Regions from separate parts of the Pectobacterium parmentieri genome, predicted to be linked through region 1. Evidence: predicted binding sites of a transcription regulator. Region 1 holds the regulator's gene; the other holds the start of a gene.
The links. The regulator LexA, encoded in region 1, represses DNA repair genes until DNA is damaged. The targets are predictions, from matches to a motif close to TNCTGTATGTACATACAGNA.
Positions count from the first base shown of each region.

Region 2: uvrA (excinuclease ABC subunit UvrA) is a predicted target of LexA. The motif match lies at 1,717-1,736, and genes of this name have one in related genera.

Region 1 covers NZ_CP015749.1:3,375,434-3,380,864, reverse strand. The annotation lists gene plsB (glycerol-3-phosphate 1-O-acyltransferase PlsB) at 1-1,061, opposite strand, end outside; gene A8F97_RS15310 (diacylglycerol kinase) at 1,190-1,555, shown strand; gene lexA (transcriptional repressor LexA) at 1,666-2,274, shown strand; gene zur (zinc uptake transcriptional repressor Zur) at 2,304-2,813, opposite strand; gene A8F97_RS15295 (pirin family protein) at 2,920-3,618, opposite strand; gene A8F97_RS15290 (LysR family transcriptional regulator) at 3,731-4,627, shown strand; gene A8F97_RS15285 (glutathione S-transferase family protein) at 4,699-5,431, opposite strand, start outside.
Region 2 covers NZ_CP015749.1:78,311-83,741, reverse strand. The annotation lists gene uvrA (excinuclease ABC subunit UvrA) at 1-1,629, opposite strand, end outside; gene ssb1 (single-stranded DNA-binding protein SSB1) at 1,879-2,421, shown strand; gene A8F97_RS00355 (amidohydrolase) at 2,664-4,505, shown strand; gene A8F97_RS00350 (GNAT family N-acetyltransferase) at 4,737-5,192, shown strand; gene A8F97_RS00345 (hypothetical protein) at 5,260-5,431, shown strand, end outside.

The DNA.
Region 1 (5,431 bases):
CGAATAAAGAACGCGCCAAGACGGCGGAAGATCGGGCCCGCCGGCCAAAAATTAAGATTAATACCTGCGGCGATGTGCGGCGGGACTAAGCCTTGATGGTACAGGACGTAGGACAGCAGCAGATAATCCATATGGCTACGGTGGCAGGGCACATAGACAATGCCGTGACCATCCTGCGCCAGTTGGCGAACGCGTTCGGCGTTATGAACGTTGATCCCCTGATAAAGGCGGTTCCACGTCCAGCTCAATACGCGATCCGACAGTCGCACCGCTTCGTAGGAGAAATCGGCGGCGATTTCTTCCATCAGCGCAATCGCATTTTGCTGCGCTTTCTCATGAGAAATCTTCTTACTGCGAGCCTCATCGTCTACGGCTTTCTTGATCGCTTTGGAATCCAGCAACTTGTTAAACAGGTCCTGACGCACCGGCAAGCGTGGGCCAACAGCCGCTAAACGCTGGCGAGAGAAGTGCATACGCGCGACGCGCGCCAGTTTGTGGGCTATGGTTTTGTCAGTGCCATGCTCGGTTGCCATATAGCGCAGCGACACCGGGCTGGAGAAGCGGACAAAGCTGTCGCGGCCTAGCCACAGTACGGCAAAGAATTTTTCGATACCGTTGAGTAACCGCAGGTGTGGCGTGGCCTGAGAATGACCTTCCCGACCTGGAGAGCGCCCAAACATCACGGAAACGGGCACCATCTGCACGTCTAAATCTGGATTGGCGCGATGCAGATCCAGATAGTCGTGGAATAGCTTGACGGATTTCTGCTTGGGAACGTAATAACGGAAGACACGCGGCCCGTCATTAATAAAGACGTGGCTAGGGAGTTCAACGCCATTGAATTCGAACGGTTGCGAGGGATCGGGTAAGCCCAATGCCAGACATTTCGCGCGTAGCGTCAAGAGATCCGCCTGAGAGTTATAAGGCAGAACATAGAGTATAGGACGTGAGGGATCTAACCCCAACTCGACCACTGGATCTGCGGGAATAACTTTGCTTTTTACCAGCAGTTTCAGCGGGAGATTCAATAGTTTATAGTAAATTTTACGCCAACCTGACATAACAACGTGGAGCCTCTTGTTAGCAATTCGCCGCAAGGATACCAGAAACTGCGTCGGAGATCTGTGGTGATGAGACAACGTAAGCGCGTTAAAATGCGAATTATTTAGAGTATAAAAATGGAGGATAAATGAATAAAGCAACGGGGATGACCCGGATTATTAAGGCTACCGGTTATTCCCTTAAAGGGCTGAAGCAGGCGTGGCAGCACGAGGCGGCGTTTCGTCAGGAAACGATACTGACGATTGTCGGCGTTATTATTGCTTGTTTACTGCCGGTTACGCTGGTTGAGAAACTGCTGCTGATTGGTTCTGTGGTATTGATTATGCTGTTTGAACTGGCTAACAGCGCCATTGAAGCCGTCGTCGATCGCATTGGTTTAGAGCACCACGAATTGTCCGGTCGTGCGAAAGATATCGGGTCGGCGGCTGTCTTTGTTGCCATCTTGTTAGCCGCTGTTGTATGGGGCAGCATCCTCTGGCAACATTTTGCCTGACGCCCCGCATAAATGAATAAAAGTCAGGGGCTTTGCCTATATCTCGATTCCCAATTGTGCCTTACCTGTATATACTCACAGCAAGACTGTATAAACAACCAGGGGGCGGAATGAAAGTATTAACAGCAAGGCAGCAGCAGGTTTATGACCTGATCCGCGATCATATTGCGCAAACCGGAATGCCGCCAACGCGGGCGGAAATTGCCCAACAACTGGGGTTCCGCTCTCCGAATGCGGCTGAAGAACATCTGAAAGCGCTGGCGCGTAAAGGCGTTATTGAAATTGTATCGGGCGCATCTCGTGGTATTCGTCTGCTAATGGAAGAAGAGACAGGTATTCCTCTGGTTGGTCGTGTGGCCGCAGGTGAACCCTTGCTGGCACAGGAACATATCGAATGCCGCTATCAGGTTGACCCTGCCATGTTTAAACCTAGCGCCGACTTTTTGTTGCGTGTCAGCGGTATGTCAATGAAAAATATTGGCATTATGGATGGCGATTTGCTGGCCGTACATAAAACAGAAGATGTGCGCAACGGCCAGATTGTGGTGGCGCGTATTGACGATGAAGTGACAGTGAAGCGCTTGAAGAAGCAGGGGAATACGGTGCATCTTCTCGCTGAAAATGAAGAGTTTGCCCCTATCGTTGTCGACCTGCGTCAGCAAAGTTTTTCGATAGAAGGCTTAGCGGTTGGCGTTATTCGTAACAGCGACTGGAGCTAGCCGTTAGCAAAAAACGATAGCCCTTGGGGCTATCGTTTTTTAATCGGAACAGTATGGTCGTGATCGCAATGATCCGGCTGCTTGCATGATGCCACTTCCTGACAGTCCCCACATAACCCATGAGCTTCCACAACGCTGTGACGCAGCGTAAATCCTGACTGCTGCGCTAAGTTACGTAGCGTTTCTTCCACACCCTCGGTTTGACGTTCAGTGACTTGTCCACAGCGATCGCAGATGAAAAGGGCAGACGTATGGCTGTGGTCTTCGATGTGGTGGCACAGCACATAGCTGTTGTTTGATTCAACGCGATGAATGAAGCCTTGTTCCAGCAGAAAATCCAGGGCGCGATACACGGTAGGCGGTTTAGCCTGAGGTTCAGTGAGTCGCAGAAGATCCAGCAGGTCATACGCGCTGATCGCACCCGCCTGTTGTGCCATAAGGCGTAAAACCTCCAACCGCTGTGGCGTTAGACGCACCGCGCGCTGCTGACAAATCTGTTCAGCCTGGGCAAGAAGTTTGTCCTGTTTGGTTGAATCCATTGTCATATCACCCTGACACATTGAGGAACAAGACGGATATCTTACCACGACTGAATAAAAACGCCGAGTGAGCGGCGTTTTCCTACGAAGGTGACGGGAAGAAGAACTACACGACCAGATCGATGAGCAGTGCCCGCAAAGGAGTGTCTGCCTGTAGCGTCAACGCTGTTTCTTCCTTGATGAAGGCACCATCGCCGCAGTGTAATGTTTCACTGTGCTGGCCACCGTTCACCGTCGTTGAACCGTGAATCAGTTGGAGATACGCCTGATTTCCCTGTAGCACTATCGTGCTTTGTTCATCCGGTTGGAGATCGACATGGTGGATCCAAACCTGTTGGCGCAGTTGCAGGCTATCTTGCTCGCCTTCCGGTGAGGCAAGCAGAGTATGATTTGATGAATTGAGTCCCATGCGCTGCAATGGGATGTTCTCTCTGGTCTGGCAGGCGTTCAGCCATAATTGCAGCCGTGTTAACGGCTTGCTGGCGCTGGTATTATGTTCGCTGTAGCTGACGTTTGGCTGAGTGGCGAGCAACAAAACATCGCCAGCTTTAGCCTGAATATGGCCGCCGTTGCTGTCACGGTATTCTGCTTCGCCCTGAAGAATAATGTTCAGGATATCAACCCGTGGGTAGGTGCGCGGCTGGAATGATGCCCCCGGTGCCAGTACTTCCTGATTGAGCACGCGAAGAGAAGCATAGCCCAGCAACTGTGGGTCAAAATAGTGACCGAAAGAGAAAGTATAGCGTGCCTGCAACCAGCCATAGTCGGCTTGGCCGCATTGCCCCGCTGCTCTTCGTGTGATCATAATTTTTATCCCCCAGATAATTATTTCTTAAACCGATAGTAATTGTGTGGACGTTGGATTGTTAGCTAGTTAATCTGGTCGGTATATTCAAAATTCCTGAATGAGTACGAAGATGGCGAGAGAACGAGCATTGACGCTGGAAGCCCTGAGGGTGATGGATGCGATCGATCGTCGTGGCAGCTTTGCCGCTGCGGCAGACGAGCTGGGTAGGGTGCCTTCGGCACTGAGCTATACCATGCAGAAACTGGAAGAAGAGTTAGATGTGGTGTTGTTCGATCGCTCCGGGCATCGTACTAAATTCACGAATGTCGGACGCATGCTGCTGGAACGTGGGCGTATTTTGCTGGAAGCCGCAGATAAGCTCACCACCGATGCGGAAGCGCTGGCTCGCGGTTGGGAAACGCACCTGACGATTGTGACGGAAGCCCTGATTCCAACTCAGCGGATTTTTCCCCTAATCGATAAACTGGCGCTCAAAGCAAATACGCAGGTATCGATTCTGACGGAAGTGCTGGCAGGGGCGTGGGAGCGTCTTGAACAAGGGCGTGCCGATATCGTGATTGCGCCAGACATGCATTTTCGTGCGTCTTCTGAGATGAATACCCGCAAATTGTACACGATGAACAACGTTTACGTCGCTAGCCCAGAGCATCCCATCCATCAGGAGCCTGAGCCGCTGTCGGATGCGACTCGTGTGAAATACCGTGGAATTGCCGTCGCAGATACCGCGCGTGAACGTCCAGTTCTGACCGTGCAATTGCTGGATAAGCAGCAGCGTCTGACGGTGAGCTCGCTAGATGATAAACGACGTGCATTGCTGGCTGGATTAGGTGTTGCAACCATGCCTTACCCGATGGTGGCGCAGGATATTGCCGAAGGGCGTTTACTGGTGATTGGGCCAGAACATCAAATGGAAAGTCAGATTATTATGGCGTGGCGACGAGACAGCATGGGCGAGGCGAAATCCTGGTTCCTGCGGGAAATTCCCAAATTGCTGAACCAACCCTAAATTCCACGCTTTTCTGCGGCAAGGTGTGGCGGTCACACCTTGCCTCAGCACTTCATGCGTTACGTAAAACTTTAGTATAAATCGACAAACGTCTTATCACGCTGATGAGGTTGGTTCAAATCTTGCTCTGGACCCAGAGAAATCACGCCGTGCGGATTAATCGTACCGTGGCTGCAATAATAATGATGACGAATGTGCGCCATATCGACGGTATCAGCGATACCGGGCATCTGATAAATATCACGCAAAAAGCCGAACAGATTGGGATAATCGCTCAGGCGATATTTATCGCATTTAAAATGTGTGTGATAGACCGGATCGAAACGGATCAACGTCGTCCACAGTCGCAGATCGGCTTCGGTTAACTGCTCACCGGTCAGATAACGCTGTTTTGCCAGAATGGCTTCCAGATCGGATAGCGCCGCGAAAACGGTGGTGGCAGATTCATCGTAGGCCGACTGGCTCGTCGCAAAACCGGCTTTGTAAACACCGTTGTTGACCTTGTCGTAAATCCAGCCGTTCAATTCGTCAATCTGAGTACGTAGCGCTTCTGGGTAGTAATCTCCGGCTGTTGCGCCTACACCATCAAAAGCGCTGTTCAGCATACGGATGATATCTGCGGATTCGTTACTGACGATAGTATGTTGCTCAGTGTCCCACAGGACGGGAACAGTCACACGACCGCTGTAGTCCGGTTTGGCATGAAGGTAGAGTTGGTAGAGAAATTCGTGCTGATAGAGCGAGTCACCCGTCGCGGCCTCAAAATCGGTACCGAACGTCCAACCGTGATCGAGCATGAGTGGA
Region 2 (5,431 bases), 1.7 Mb from region 1:
CACAATGACGGTATTGCCCAAGTTGCGCAGATGAACCAGCGTTTCCAGCAGGCGCTCGTTGTCTCGCTGGTGCAGGCCGATAGACGGCTCATCCAGCACGTACATCACACCAACCAGCCCGGCACCGATCTGGCTCGCCAGACGAATACGCTGCGCCTCGCCGCCGGACAGCGTTTCCGCCGAGCGGGAGAGCGACAAATAGTTCAGCCCCACATTCACCAGAAACTTCAGCCGATCGCCAATCTCTTTTAGTACTTTCTCGGCGATTTGGGCACGCTGCCCGCTAAGCTTCATATTCTGAAAAAACGTCATCGCATGGCCAATGCTCATATCGGAAATCTGCGGCAACGTGGTTTGCTCAACAAACACGTTACGCGCTTCTTCACGCAGACGCGTCCCGCCGCAACTGGCGCAGGAGCGATTGCTGATGAATTTCGCCAACTCTTCGCGCACCGCCGTGGATTCCGTCTCTTTATAGCGGCGCTCCATATTGTGCAGCACGCCTTCAAACGGATGACGACGTACCGAGGTATCACCACGATCGTTGATATATTTGAATTCAACGTTCTCTTTGCCGGAGCCGTACAGAATCACTTTCTGCACCGCTGCAGTCTGGTCTTCAAACGGGGCATCGACGTCAAATTTGTAGTGCTCCGCCAGCGAGCGCAGCATCTGGAAATAATAGAAATTGCGGCGATCCCAGCCGCGAATCGCTCCGCCCGCCAGCGACAGCTCCGCGTTTTGCACCACGCGAACCGGATCGAAGAACTGCTGTACGCCCAGACCATCACAGCTTGGGCACGCGCCCGCCGGGTTGTTGAACGAAAACATACGCGGTTCCAGCTCGTGCATGCTGTAGCCACACACTGGACAGGCAAAATTCGCCGAAAATAGCAGTTCAGGCTGCGTTGGATCGTCCATATCGGCCACGACTACGCTACCACCGGACAGATCCAGCGCAGTTTCAAACGACTCCGCCAGGCGCTGCGCCAAGTCTTCTCGCACTTTAAAGCGATCGACGACAACTTCGATGGTGTGTTTTTTCTGTAATTCCAGTTTTGGCGGATCGGACAGATCGCACACCTCGCCGTCGATACGGGCGCGGATGTAACCCTGTGACGCCAGGTTTTCCAGCGTCTTGCTGTGCTCGCCTTTGCGATCTTTCACAATCGGCGCCAGCAGCATTAGGCGTTTACCTTCCGGCTGCGCCAGCACGTTGTCCACCATTTGGCTGACCGTCTGCGCATCCAGCGGCACATCATGCTCTGGGCAGCGCGGTTCACCCACGCGGGCAAACAGCAAACGCAGGTAGTCATGAATTTCGGTAATCGTCCCGACCGTCGAACGCGGGTTGTGTGAAGTGGATTTTTGTTCGATAGAGATGGCGGGCGACAGCCCTTCTATATGATCGACATCCGGTTTTTCCATCAGCGACAAGAACTGACGGGCGTAGGCGGAGAGGGATTCCACATAGCGCCGCTGCCCTTCGGCATACAGCGTGTCGAACGCCAGCGATGACTTACCCGAACCAGACAGACCGGTGATAACGATCAGCTTGTCACGAGGGATTATCAGATTGATATTCTTGAGATTATGGGTACGAGCACCACGAACTTCGATCTTATCCATTCACACACTTCCCGGAATAAAAACGGTTTGTCATCGTCTCCCGAACGGAGAGAACCGGTACGAAACGGACAATTATGGCACAAAAAAAACTGAATGAATATCCAGTATTAAACCCGTTTATTTTGCAAACGCTGCAAATCTGACTTTCATTTCTGAAGCCATTTCGCAGGTATGACAGAGAGTTTTCCCATGTTAAGATTGATCGTTTAGACTTAAAACAAATCTATCGATTCATCAGGAGATACGAGCATGGCCAGCAGAGGCGTTAATAAAGTGATTCTTGTCGGGAATCTGGGTCAAGACCCGGAAGTCCGCTATATGCCGAATGGTGGTGCAGTTGCCAACATCACGCTGGCTACGTCGGAAAGCTGGCGTGACAAGCAAACCGGTGAGCAGAAAGAGAAGACCGAATGGCACCGTGTGGTTCTGTTCGGCAAACTGGCAGAAGTTGCAGGCGAATACCTGCGCAAAGGCTCTCAGGTTTATATCGAAGGCGCACTGCAAACCCGTAAATGGGCCGATCAGGCTGGCGTAGAGCGCTACACCACCGAAGTCGTTGTTAACGTCGGCGGCACCATGCAGATGCTAGGTGGACGACAGGGCGGCGGCGCACCAGCAGGCGGTAATGCAGGTGGCGGTCAGCAGCAAGGCGGTTGGGGTCAACCTCAGCAGCCGCAGGGTGGCAACCAGTTCAGCGGCGGTGCGCAAGCTCAGCAGCGTCCGGCACAGAACAGCGCGCCCGCACAAAGTAACGAACCGCCAATGGATTTCGACGACGACATTCCGTTCTAGCGCATACCATAGACAATTCTGTAAAGTTTAGACCTGAAACCCTCGCACTGCGGGGGTTTTTCATTTTGTGGTGTATAGAGAAACCAAACATAAACAATCAACCAGGGAAATCATCACATCATGTGCGTTTCGTGCTCAGCGGTATAATCAGAGCACAATCGGTACAGTTATTTCTCCATTGCTACTGAAAAATAGCAACGCCTTATCAATGAGGTGTAAACGTTATATATGGAGATATACGTATGGAAAAAAATAGTACACGCCGCATAGCTACCAAGAATCGATCCCAAAACACGGTCAACAACACATCCTCGACACAGGCTAAGCACGCGGTAACAGGACGCTATTCTTTCAGGCTCGCTGCGCTTGCTGTGACCGTTTCAGGTTTGTTTTTTTCCTCACCCGGGCTAATGGCGGCAGAAACGGCAGCGACTGCCGATTTAGTTTTACGCAATGGCAATATTTATACCGTTAATCAGGGTCAGCCGTGGGCGGAAGCCGTCGCAGTACGCGATGGCCGTTATGTTTTCATCGGTTCAAATGCACAGGCGGCAGAGTTTATCGGCCCGAAAACGCAGGTGGTTGACCTCAATGGCAGTATGGCAATGCCGGGGATTAATGATGTCCATGCTCACCCGTTAGACGGCGGCTATGAAGATATTTATTCCTGTAACTTCGCGCAAACAAGCTCACTGGATGGCATTCTGAATCAGGTCAGTGAATGCGCGCAAAAAGCAGGACCGGGCGAATGGGTGGTCGGGTCTGCCTGGGGTAGCCCGCATATGGCAGAGCTGTCTACCGCCGAAGCGCTGGCGAAATTGGATAAAGTCAGTAACGGGCGTCCGGTCATTCTGCGTGATGATTCTTACCATAACCGCTGGATTAATAGTGAGGCGATGCGTCTGGCAACTATCACCGCCCAGTCCGTTAGCCCAGCCGGAGGCGTCATTGTTAAAGATGCCAAAACAGGCGAGCCTACAGGCCTGTTGCAAGAATTCCCCGCATTCCAGCATGTACAAAGTCTGGTTCCGGTACCCACAGAAGAGCAACGGCTGACATCAGGTCGCAGAGCCGCAAAAACGATGGTGTCGTTGGGCATTACTGGCGTGCAGGAAGCGGTCAGTTCAGAAGTGAATCTGCGCATCTGGAGCAAGATTGACCGGGCAGAAGGCCTGCCTCTGCGTATTATCGGCTCGATCGTCTCCACGCCGCTGTTGGATGAAGGCGCTGCGGGTCTGGAGTTGGTTGCCCGACGCGATGTCTACCGCACCACCAACTTCTTCCCCGATCGTTTTAAATTTGTGTTGGATGGTGTTCCACCGGCCCATACCGCAAAGCTGATTGATCCCTATCTGCCAACCAAAACCCATGGCGATCACTATCACGGTGATACGCACTACACCACCGAGCAAGTCGTCGAGATTCTGTCCAAGCTGGATAAACAAGGCATATCAACCAAGCTTCATGCTGCGGGAGATGGTTCACTGCGTCTGGCGCTGGATGCCGTTGAGCAGGTACGTAAAATTAATGGACCAAATGGTCCGATGCATCAAATCGCGCATACGCATTTGATTTCACCGCAAGATATGCCACGCTTCGCACAGTTGCGGGTTGCCGCCGACCTCTCGCCGATGCTGTGGTTCCCGTCCGATATGACTAACGCCAGTGTTGTGACCATTGGCGAAGAACGTATGAAGGACTTTGTCCCCACGGTTAAATTGTTACGTTCTGGCGCGGTAGTCGCTGGCGGCTCTGACTGGCCAGCCGGTGGCCCCACACCATCACCTTGGATCGGTATTGAAGGACTGGTAACACGCCAGAATCCGCTGGATGATGCACCCGGTACACTGGCCCCCGAAGAAGCCGTCGATCTGCCTGAAGCGATTCGTATCTATACCATCAACAGCGCAAAAACGATGGGCATAGAGAAAGAGACAGGCTCGGTCGAGCTGGGTAAATCCGCCGATCTAATCGTATTGGATCGCCACTTGTTCAACGTACCGATCAAACAGGTGCATCGTGCCAACGTGGTCAAAACGTATTTCAAAGGCCAGCTCGTCTATTCAGCGCCAGAGAAATCCTAACGTGCGGAACCGTCAATAATATTAGGTAATTTTCAGGGGCGTCGATGCAGACGCCCCTTTAACACCGTCTTCATCTCCTTCTAATTGGTCTGCATCTCTCTCAATAAGTGGCTGGGTATATCCGTCTATTTCATTGCTATCTTATTCCTATCTTATTGCTATAAAAATCAGCCTGATTTTCAGCACCCATCCGTAACAACAAAATATCGCGACAATATGAGAGTAAAAATAATGAATTTAGATCGAGAAATTATGATTAATTCAGCCGAGCCAGAAGATTACGATCAATGGCTACCCTATTGGGAAAGTTATCAGGCGTTCTATAACGTCCAGCTTACCGATGACGTCACTAAAACAACTTGGGATCGCTTTTTTAAAGCAGAGATTCCCGTTCACTGTGCCATAGCACGGGAAGGAGCACACATTATCGGCTTCGCACATTTTGTTTTTCACGATTCCACCTGGGGCGTAAACCCTTATTGTTACTTAGAAGATCTTTTCGTTGCCCCCACCGCTCGCGGTAAATGCGTTGGCAAAAAACTGATTGAATATGTGAGAGAAAAGGCACAGGAAAAACACTGTGATCGGTTGTATTGGCACACTCAGGAAACCAATAAAACAGCCCAGCGACTTTATAATTGGGTAGCGGAAAAACCGGGCATTATCGAATATAGAATGCCGCTTTAATTATCAAACATTCGGCAGTAAAGTGACGGCGTGCGGCATACACGCCGTGTATAAATGGATTTATAAAATGAACTACCAGTCAACATCTCTTTTTATCTACACCACCAGGATCTTTTTTGCGATTTGCCTCTGTGGCGCGCTGGCAGTCGCCGGTATAAGCGCCCCGGTCTTCTACCTTCTGGCGATGAAACTGGCTTACCCCGTCATCCTCTCTCTGCGATTACACCGTCTGAGTGAAA